DNA from 2 places in the Dysgonomonas sp. UBA7630 genome. Region 1 is predicted to be linked to the other one. Evidence: riboswitches for the same ligand, from Rfam matches in the RefSeq annotation. Region 1 holds a riboswitch; the other holds the start of a gene.
What was found. Region 1 has a riboswitch for thiamine pyrophosphate ahead of B3P17_RS08365 (BACON domain-containing protein). Riboswitches for the same ligand answer to the same signal wherever they lie in the genome.
Positions count from the first base shown of each region.

Region 2: it holds a riboswitch for thiamine pyrophosphate, as region 1 does, so the genes downstream of both, B3P17_RS08510 (TonB-dependent receptor) here and B3P17_RS08365 (BACON domain-containing protein) in region 1, are expected to answer to the same signal.

Region 1 covers NZ_DLIY01000019.1:56,592-63,881, forward strand. The annotation lists gene B3P17_RS08365 (BACON domain-containing protein) at 1-1,128, opposite strand, end outside; TPP riboswitch at 1,176-1,264, opposite strand; gene B3P17_RS08370 (HesA/MoeB/ThiF family protein) at 1,527-2,231, opposite strand; gene thiH (2-iminoacetate synthase ThiH) at 2,244-3,359, opposite strand; gene thiC (phosphomethylpyrimidine synthase ThiC) at 3,372-5,075, opposite strand; gene B3P17_RS08385 (thiazole synthase) at 5,105-5,872, opposite strand; gene B3P17_RS08390 (thiamine phosphate synthase) at 5,869-6,501, opposite strand; gene B3P17_RS08395 (thiamine phosphate synthase) at 6,498-7,106, opposite strand; gene thiS (sulfur carrier protein ThiS) at 7,111-7,290, opposite strand, start outside.
Region 2 covers NZ_DLIY01000020.1:16,344-20,237, forward strand. The annotation lists gene B3P17_RS08510 (TonB-dependent receptor) at 1-1,411, opposite strand, end outside; TPP riboswitch at 1,517-1,612, opposite strand; gene B3P17_RS08515 (hypothetical protein) at 1,763-2,311, shown strand; gene B3P17_RS08520 (AAA domain-containing protein) at 2,308-3,894, shown strand, end outside.

The DNA.
Region 1 (7,290 bases):
CCCCTTAGTCGTATTTATATTCCCATCTTTATTAAAAAAGAGATAATTAGCGTTTATACTGCTTTTTACCTTCTCTTCATCTTCGGTTAATGGTAGACCTTTCATGATTTTACCTATCACCAATGTCGATGTTTTATAATCATAGTCTGTTTCTACAATAAGAAATGCCATTTTACCATAGTTTATATTACTTATATAAGAAAGTTCTTTTTTCTCATTCTCTGGGATCGTTTCTTTTATCAAATTGGCAGGAAGATCCATCGTTGTATTAAAAAGGATATTACAATAGCTATATATAAGTCCCGTCCGGTTTTTTAATTCATTTTGGGTATAGGATTTTCCTGTTATAATTTCATCTAATTTTAAGCCTAAGTTTCCTACACCTAGTAGATTTAAGTGTTTGTACGAATTATATTGAATAGGTGATGTTTGATATGAAAAACTGATATTCTGAGTTGGTGTCTTAGATTTTACTTCATCGTATAGCCCATTTGTATTTTCAAATGAGGGATAAACTGACTCTCTTGAATAAAATTTTCCGTTGACAAAAGCGCTTGTTGTTATAGGATTATAAGAATATTGAGTAGTTTCTTTCACCCCACTAATTCCATTCAGTTTTTTTTGAATTAAATTTCCATGGTAAATTTTATCCTTGATTGAGGAATTTATATAAATCTCATTTGCAGATATTCTATAATTGCGCTCGGTATTATCATTTTCTGAATCATATTCAACACTTGAAAAAGAGTTTACCGGAAATGTGTGCCAATCTAATGAGGATTTATTTTGTATTCCTTCTTGTGAAATATATAAGGAACAGGATTTATCTTCATAAATAAAAGTTATTGTTGCTTCTCTACTTTGGAATGTGTGATTAGGAGAAATAGTTATTTCTACATTATAAGTTGAACTTTTTTTCTTTTCAATATTACACCACTCAGGAATACTTGATGAAAGAATATTCCAATTGTCATCATTAGATTGAACCTTGATTGTTTGGGTAATACCTGTATAGTCTGTGGTAATCTTGTCTTCACTTAATGAGATTGAATAGTCTTCCACTTGTTGGTGGTCATCACATGCTGTAAAAATCAAAAGGAATAGTAGTAGATAGCTCAATTTTTTCATATCCATATTATTTAATTTAATAATCAAATAATCAAGGATTGAAAAAAAGGCTAATAAGAAATCATTCCTACGACAGCATTATCTGCATCAGGTATAAGGGTATAATCTCAGTCTTTCGACACCCCTTGATTATGTATTGCAAACGTACAATATATTTTATTAAATTAGGGTCTTTTTTTCTAATATTTTTTCATCTTTTCACAAAAAAACATTCTATATATTCGCTTTATTTCAATTAAAAAGAGGATTTTTCTTTTAACAGAGAAACTCAGCTAAAATGAAATAAAAACTTCAGCCTGTTATTAAGGTAAAGAACCCTTAACGTATTAAATAAAGAAATGTTGTATTGACTACATTACGTTCAGCTGAACGTTGTTTATCAAAGGGTATTTCGTGCATCACAAATTCAGTTTCAAAGATTGAAAAGTCATTGTTTTGCCATCTATAATTAAAATTCGATTAAGAATAAGATCTCCGATTCCGGTCAGATATTTTATTGTTTCTGTCGCCTGAATACTCCCTACGATTCCGGCAATAGAGCCCAATATCCCTGCTTGAGCTGATGTCGGCACAGTTCCTTCCGGCGGAGGGCTTCCAAACACTTTCCGGTAATCAGCACTTCCGGGGATGTAAGTCATAACTTCGCCCCGAAGAGTAAGTACAGCCCCATGTGAATAAGGCTTTAGCTCTGCAACACAAATATCATTTATCAGAAACTTGGTTTCATAATTGTCACAACAGTCGACTATAAAATCGTATTGCCGTACTAATTTAGCTGCATTGTCCTGTGTAAAACGCTCTTGGTAAGGAATAATATGCAAATCCGGATTCAACGCTTCCAGCTTCTCCTTTGCGGATATTATTTTAGGAATACCTACCTCGTTCGAACGATGCAATATCTGCCGTTGCAAATTCGAAATATCTACCACATCCGAATCTATTATACCCAATGTTCCTATACCGGCAGCTGCCAGATAGTACAAAACTGGCGAACCAAGCCCTCCCGCACCTATAACCAAAACTTTCGAATTTTGTAATTTTTGCTGGCCTTTTTCACCAAAACCTTCAATCAATATATTTCTATTATACCTGCTTTCACTCATAATTATGATAATTTACTGTAAACTTAAATCCCAATCTTTCCATACCACCTCATATCCATGATTCTTGACGGATTGCAAAACAGCCGATGGTGTGCGGCTGTCATTTACCGAGAATTGCTCGAGCTCATCCGTGTAAACGGCATAACCTCCTGGGTCGGTTTTCGAACCGGCACTCAATGAGGTGATTCCCAAACCGATCATATTATCCCTAAACACAGCATTCTCTCTTGTAGACAAGGTCATTTCCAAGTCGTGATCGAAAATTCGGTATGCAAATATGATCTGCGCCAACTGTTTATCCGTCATAACAACATTGGGCTGAAAATCTTTACCTTCGTGTGGACGCATTCGTGGAAAAGAGATGGCATACTTCGTTTGCCAGTATGTTTTTTGTAGGTATTGTAGATGCAGAGCCATCATTGCAGCATCAGTACGCCAATCTTCGAGCCCGATCAGCACCCCCAAACCTATTTTGTGTATGCCGGCCTTGCCCATGCGGTCGAATCCGTCGAGCCGCCAGCCAAATTTCGATTTCATACCTTTGGGATGATATACTTTATATCTGGATTTGTTATAAGTTTCCTGATAACAATAGACAGCGTTTAATCCGGCATCAGCAAGCTGTTTGTGGGCTGCTTCTTTCAATGGTTGTACTTCTATTGAAATAGAAGAAAAATAAGGCTTTACCAAACGGATTGCATTTTCGATATAATCGACACCCGCATCACGTGGATTTTCGCCTGTAACCAGTAAAATATGCTGGAAATCTCCCATCCGTTTAATAGCTTCAACCTCCCGCAGTATCTGTTCGTCCGTAAGTATAATACGCCTGATGTCATTATCGTGATTGAACCCGCAATAGACACAATGGTTGATACAGGAATTGGTCAGGTACAGCGGCACATAAAACTGAATTATATTGCCATACCTTTGGCGGGTATATCTTTGGCTCAATATAGCCATTTGTTCCAGATAAGGTTCGGCAGCAGGCGAAACCATTGCCATGAAATCGTCAATAGACGGTCTTGTTTTACCTAGAGCAATCTCGACATCCTTAGCTGTTTTATTATATATACACGACTCGATTTTGTTCCAATCATAATCGTTTATACGTTCTGTAAAACTCATTTTATTTATTTTTTATTCGTTCATTTTAGCGCAATCGTGCATTTCTTTGGTCAATTTCATCGCACAGAAATGTGGACCGCACATGGTGCAATGATCACTTTCTTCACCCAGACGGCCTATCTTGTAATACTCGAGAGCTTTCTCCGGATCGAGCGAAAGATTAAACTGGTCTTTCCACCTGAAATCGAAACGGGCTTTGCTCAATGCATTATCTCGTACTTGAGCACCAGGATGCTCCTTTGCCAAGTCTGCCGCATGTGCTGCAATTTTATAAGCGATAACTCCTGACCGAACATCTTCCTTATCGGGCAATCCCAAATGTTCTTTCGGTGTTACATAGCAAATCATTGCCGTACCGTACCAAGCTATCTGAGCCGCACCTATTGCCGAAGTTATATGGTCGTACCCGGGAGCAATGTCTGTTGTTAACGGGCCTAATGTATAGAACGGTGCTCCGTGGCAATGTGCAATCTGCTCGTCCATATTGGCTTTTATTTTCTGCATGGGAACGTGTCCCGGGCCTTCTATCAGCACCTGTACATGATGTTTCCATGCTATTTTTGTTAATTCTCCCAATACCGAAAGTTCGGCAAACTGGGCGGCATCGTTGGCATCGTTGATCGAACCGGGACGAAGTCCGTCACCCAAAGACACGGCAACATCGTATTTCTTTAGTATCAGACATATATCATCGAAATGTGTATAGAAGAGATTCTCTCGATTGTGCTGAGTCATCCAATTGGCAATAATAGAACCTCCACGGGATACAATTCCAGTTGTACGCCCTTTGATCAAAGGCAGATGAGCTTTCAGTAATCCGGCATGAATGGTGAAATAATCGACTCCCTGTTCGCATTGCTCTATCAGTGTATCCCTGTATATTTCCCATGTCAAATCCGATATTTTACCATCTACTTTTTCCAAAGTCTGGTATAAGGGAACGGTGCCTACGGGAACTGGCGTATTGCGGACGATCCACTCCCTTGTTTCGTGAATATTCTCACCTGTGGATAAGTCCATTAAAGTGTCGCCTCCCCACTTGCAGCTCCATACGGCTTTTTCGACTTCTTCGTCAATACCTGAGGAAAGAGCTGAATTTCCGATATTTGTATTTATTTTAACCAGAAAATTTGTTCCTATAATCATTGGTTCAGCTTCTGGGTGGTTTATATTAGCAGGAAGAACAGCTCTACCCGCTGCAATTTCATCCCTGACAAATTCGGGGGTGATATGGGTTGGAATACCTAGCTCCTCATTCTGGAGATTCTCACGTATTGCTACGTATTCCATTTCGGGGGTAATACTTCCCTGCCGGGCATAATACATTTGGGTAATAGCTTTCCCTTCTTTTGCTTTCTTTGGTAGATTTACAGACGGAAATCGTATAGCATCCAGACCGGAATCAGCTAAACGCTCATTGCAATAATCAGAAGAAAATACAGCTAACATCTCTGTGTCGCCCCTGCTCTCAATCCACCTTTCGCGTAAACGGTGAAGCCCTTTGCTGATGTCAATCGTTACCTCTTTGTCGGAATAATCACCACTGGTGTCATAGACTATTACAGGTCTGTTTTTCTCTTTTTTATGCTGACCGTTTTCGATAGAAACGGTATCGGAAAGAGTTATCTCACGCATACCTACCTGTATATCGTGTATTTTACCTTTTATGTATATTTTTTTTGAGGATGGATAAGTGATCCGGTGATTTATTTTCATATTTTCTTTATTAAGTTTTGATCTATAATTTACATTAAGAATGAAGTTAGGGGGCTACTGGCTTTTGCTGTATCGAATCGGGTTGCCAGTTGTGCCTCAAAAGCCATACGCCCGCTTTCTGCAGCCAGTTGGAAAGCTCGTGCCATTACTACCGGATCTCCTGCTACGGCGATGGCCGTATTTACCAATACGGCATCGGCACCCATTTCCATGGCTTCTGCCGCATGAGACGGAGCCCCGATTCCGGCATCTACGACGACCGGTACTTTACTTTGTTCGATAATGATCTCAAGCAAATCTTTAGTCTTTAATCCTTTGTTTGTTCCGATAGGTGCACCCAGAGGCATAACTGTTGCTGCTCCCGCATCTTCTAGCAGTTTGCACAAAACAGGATCAGCCTGAATGTAGGGTAATACAACGAAACCCAGTTTGGCTAATGTTTCCGTAGCTTTTAAGGTTTCGATAGGTTCGGGCAACAGATATTTGGGATCGGGATGTATTTCCAGTTTTAACCAGTTTGTACCGAAAGCTTCCCGTGCCATTTGAGCTGCAAAAACAGCTTCTTTTGCATTTCTCACGCCTGATGTGTTGGGCAGAAGTTGAATGCCGGGTTTAGTAATGTGTCGCAACATATCGTCCTGTTTATTGGTCAAATCGAGCCGTTTCATAGCTACCGTCACCATTTGCGTATTAGATGCTTCTATGGCATCACTCATTACTTCATTTGAACTGAATTTGCCTGTCCCCAGAAACAGCCGCGAGGAGAACTCTTTTCCTGCTATTACGAGTTTTTTCATTTTTGGTATTTGTTGATTGTTTCTATATTTTTTTTAGTTTCGCTGACAGGGTCTTTTGCCCTTAAAATGGAAGAAGACAAGGCTATGCCCGATACACCTGTTGCCATCAGCTCGGGAATATCATTCGTGGTTATTCCTCCGATAGCTATTACAGGGAGGTTTATCCCATTTTCCCTGCATTTTTGCATTATGTCTTTATACCCCGATAATCCGAGAATGGGGCTCAGGTTCTTCTTGGTAGTCGTAAAACGGAAAGGTCCCAATCCAATATAGTCGATTCCTTCATTATTTAAACGGTATATATCTTCGTATGTATTGGCTGTACCTCCGATGATAAAATCGGAGCCGAGTATTCTTCGTGCATCAAGAGGGGGCATATCCAATTTTCCTAAATGTACTCCTGTCGCTCTAATATCTTTGCACACTTCGGTATAATCGTCGATATATAATTTAGCTCCGTATTTATAGCATAAATCCAGAGCTTGTCTGCCCGTTTTTCGAACCTCCGAAACTAGCACGTCCTTCATGCGTAATTGTATCTGGCGACATCCTCCCTCCAGTGCTATATCAACACTATCCAGATAGCTGTATTTTTCCGTTTGATGAGTTATAAATAATAATCCTTTCATTGTTTTTCTGTCATTTCTTGCAAATTTCTGAACCTCTGCAATAAGGCTTTTTTATCTTTGTCCTGAAGATAGTTTTCCCAAAGGCTGCCCAAGACAGCTACTCCTCCGAATCCATATTGCACAGCCAATGGTATTGTTTTATGATCAATTCCACCTAGTGCTATTACCTTTTCATTTATCAAATGTTTCGATTTAGCTACCAAAAGTTGTTCCTTTGTAAAAGCATGATTATATCCCGTCTTGGAAATGCTATCGAATATCGGACTAAGGAATATATAATCATGATTTTCCATAGATGCTTCGAGGCATTCGAAAGAATGACACGAATGGCTGACTGATATATCTGTAATATGAGGGCGAATAGTATTTCTTCGATTCAGATGAACTCCCTTTAAATCGAAAGTCTTCAAAAGACCGAAATGATCGTGCAAGACAATCTGCCTGTGATACTCAGCGTCAATCTGATTCAATAAATACTCAACTTCGGATTCTGTTGCAAAAGGTTTACGAAGGTGCAACGTTTCCATACCTTCTGCAAAAAGCTTATTCAACAAGGCACCGTTTCCTTCAAATATGGTTTCGTTGGTGATAATTATCAGTTTCATCGATTCATCCTCCCGAAACAGCATGAATTAGCATCAACTCCAATCGGTCGGAGAGAAAAGTTTCAGCCCACTTATCTTTTGGCACAACTTCGAAATTGATAGCTACTGCTATTCCGTTTGGCTTTAATCCAATACTTTCAATAAATGAAGCAAGGGAAGTTCCATCTTCTACCTCATGGTACTG
Region 2 (3,894 bases), on a different contig from region 1:
AGCGATAAGATATTCCCCCTTTTGGGTTAATAAAACTGTAGTAGTTTTTGCTTGACAGATTTGTGAGATCATCGTCGATACCTTTCATGCGATAGTCTACATAGCGCTCTTGCACTTCTGCAAATATCGACAGGTTGGTCATCGGTTTGTATTCTGTTTTCAGGAAAACATTCATATCTTGTTTATCGGCATCATTTCTATACCATTCGTAACCAACAGGTATATTCTGGTTGAACTTTACCCAAAGCAATCTTCCATAATGAGTACCATCATAATAGCTGTACATGCTACCTAAGGTGAAGTCAAACTTGTCTTTTTCCCATTTCAGATTTACCCCTCCTACATACAAATGATTCATCATCAGTTTGCGACGTATAAGATCTGATTTCTTGTAAGTAGTACCATCTACAGTCTGATTTTCGAGTCCGAATTCTGAAAATTTACGCCCTGTCTTGTAATTTTCGTAATAGCCATAACCATGATTGTAACTCAAGTTTACATTCAATGTCAATGCGTTTGTTAGATAACGGGTATAGATCAACTGTCCGATATTCGAATAGTAGTTATCCGTCTCGTTATCATAATAGCGTGTATTGCCATTGTCGTCTTTGTATTCTCCTGCCGGGTTGTATCGCCTGTTTATAGCCAGCATGCTCGGATCGATACCTTCCCATGTAATGCCGGTATGCTGTATTCCGTTCATATAAATCAGCCGTATCAGCTGCCTGTCGGAGTAGTGAGATAGGGCGGCATAGATATTCTTATGGTCTACCTTTCCGTTACGGATATACCCGTCACTCTTTACGTAAGAATATCTTGCGTCTAACGACAATCCGCTTTTCATAATGCCTGTACCTGCTGCTCCCGACAATAATAGTGTATTGTATTGTCCGTAGGCTGTAGATATGTCGGCATAGGGTTTGGGTTTTCCTCCCAGCGTTTGCATCGAAATACTAGCCCCGAAAGAGGCCGCACCGTTGGTAGATGTTCCCACTCCGCGTTGCACTTGCATACTTTGCAATGAATTTGACAGATCCGGCAAATTGACCCAGTATACTTCCTGACTTTCAGGATTATTCAGAGGCATCCCATTCAGGGTGATATTAATACGGTTGGCATCAGTTCCACGGATGCGAAACGATGTGTTGCCTACAGCCGTTCCTCCTTCTGTATACGAGACTACAGATGGAAGAGTTTGCATTATAGCCGGAATGTTTTTTGCGGCATTGTCTCCTTTTAGTTGTTTTTCGGTCAAGCTAGAGTATGCTACCGGAGCATCCTGACCTACACGTGTTGCAGACACAACAACTTCATCTAGTTTTACAACTTTCAAACTATCTGCTTTTTGTTGTGCGAAAATCCCCATTCCATTTATCAATATTATGGAAAGAGAGAGAAAGACCTTTTTCATTTAAAATATAAATTTTGCCAGACATACGTAAATATGTCCTGATGTTAAACAAAAAAGGGGTTTTGATAAGATAATTTCCCGAATGTTAAAGATATGCGTGTGCGCAATTGCATATTTCTCTATCCCTCCGCCGGCATTACCCGGATCAGGTTTATGGGTGTGATCTCAGCCCGTTATTTTAAGGCACCCCTAAGATTTCGTTGTCAAAGATAGATATTCTATTTTGATATATAACAAGCAGTCACTTATAAAAGTTTTCTATATCTATTATTCCCGATGTTACAAAACCTCATTTTCATAGTCATATATATAAGATAAAATTATTTAACTTTGTCACTAAATTATTTAATTATGAAATACTATATGAACAAGCTTTGCGTAATCTTATTCACTCTCCTCGTTTTAGTCGGATTTTCATCGTGTGAAACAGATGATTATATATCAAGGACAAATCTCAATTGTGAATTCCAATCATATACTAACAAAACCGGATTTTTCTCCAGTAATGGAGGAGGTAGTTATACTTTCAATGATTTGCCCGGTCTGGGAAATGGCTCTATAATTGGGATGGAATATCAAGGAACCGAATTGGTTATCACCGGAGATTTGCGTTATGGAGATGTTATTCGTGATTTGTATATCGATGTAGAAGGTATGACTCCTTTTCTTTTTTCGCCAAAGATAGATGTGTTGAAAGACTATGAGGTAATGGTATTCGATACCGCTAAAGATCCTGAATTTTATGATTTCATGAATAGCGTTATGCGCAGATTCTATAATCAAGGGGGGATAAATGTTATTGTTGATGGATATCTTACAAATAGGGCAGGTATCCCTATTAATGGTACGAAGATAGAGATATCCCTTAAAAGTTATCTTGATGTAAGATTGCGGGAATGATAATATCTGTATCCGATTATCTCTCCGAGATACAACAGATAGATCAAACCAATCTATCGCTAAGAAATAAATATATCTGCCTCAAACAGATACTGGAAAGAAGCTGCAAGGAAATCACTAAAGGTGAATCTTTGCAGTTTCCTTCTTTATTTTCTCGGCTGGTCTTCATCTCTCAGAAGTATGATTTGCCTAAGCGTATAGAGTGGCGGTTACATACAATTCGTATCAGAAGTTCTTTTCTGCAAAGAGATGAAAATAATCTGATTACGCCCAAGCAATACGACGATGCGAAACAAAGCATAGAGTTATTTTACGGATTCTTACAAGGTGATCATAGTCTCGAAATACCCAAAGAAGCCGAACAGGAGGATAACAAAACCTTACCGCTGGATAGGCTGCGTGTGCAGGTGCTGGACATAGATAGAGAAAATGAGTTGCTGATCTGTCAACCCGAGACTTTACCTCAAGAAACATTAGCTGTAAGATACAATGTTTCTGCTAACGAAATATTCAACCCTACTATCTGTCGCTTGTGGGTTGGTGCTCAGCTAAATTTGCTAGATGTAAAAAAGGACGGACACGGCTGTTACATTCCTGCCTTATTTGTACTTGAGCCCGACTATCTGATCGATGCTTCGGCAATGGCAGAGTGTTTTCAATCGTATGGTAATTCTCACTTGCATTACTTCCGCCGAAAGTTTGAGCCGAATGCGAATTCTCATTATATACTGTTAGGAAATCTGGCAAACTTCTTTCTCGATGAGCTTATCTATGCCGAAAATCCCCGAACACTGAAGTTTGAAGATGTGTTTCTGAAATCTTTCCGTCAGATGCCCTTCGAATATGCATCATGCCAAGACATAAAGGATAATCAGGATTTTCGCAACTTCATGTCGAGAGCAGAAAGCCAGTTTAACAATATTCGGCGAGTAATAATAAACGATATGCCCGCAAATGGCTTTGATACTACCCTGTGTACCTTAGAGCCTTCCTTCTTTTGCGAGAAATACGGTTTTCAAGGACGGCTCGACCTGTTGCAACTCTCCGATGAGGAGGATGGTGCAGACCGTATCATAGAATTAAAGTCGGGAAAGCCGCCTTATCCTCGTGAAGATGTAACAAAGATCGCTTCGAACCACGAAACGCAGACAGCTATCTATCGGCTGATGATACAAAGTGTATTTAACAAAGATGCACGTCATATCTATCCTACGATCTTATATTCGAGTGCTGACAATGCCGGAGAGAATATCCGCTTTGCTGCCAGATACCAACGCTTGGAGAAAGAGATTATCAATACTCGCAATCTGATTGTCGCTACCGAACACGACTTGTATTCGGGTGATGTGCAAACGGTAGAACAAATATTCAAAGAGCTCTTCAGTTTAGATAATTATGGCAGAGTACCTCAGTTCTTTATAGATAAGCTAAAAGAGCTGGAAGACGTTCTTACTAAATCATCTGCATTAGAAAAGATATACGCCTATCGCTACATCAACTTTGTGGCAAGGGAGCTATACTTGCAAAAAACAGGAGATGAGAATTTTGATACAGCAATGAGTGTCTCTGCCCTGTGGAATACA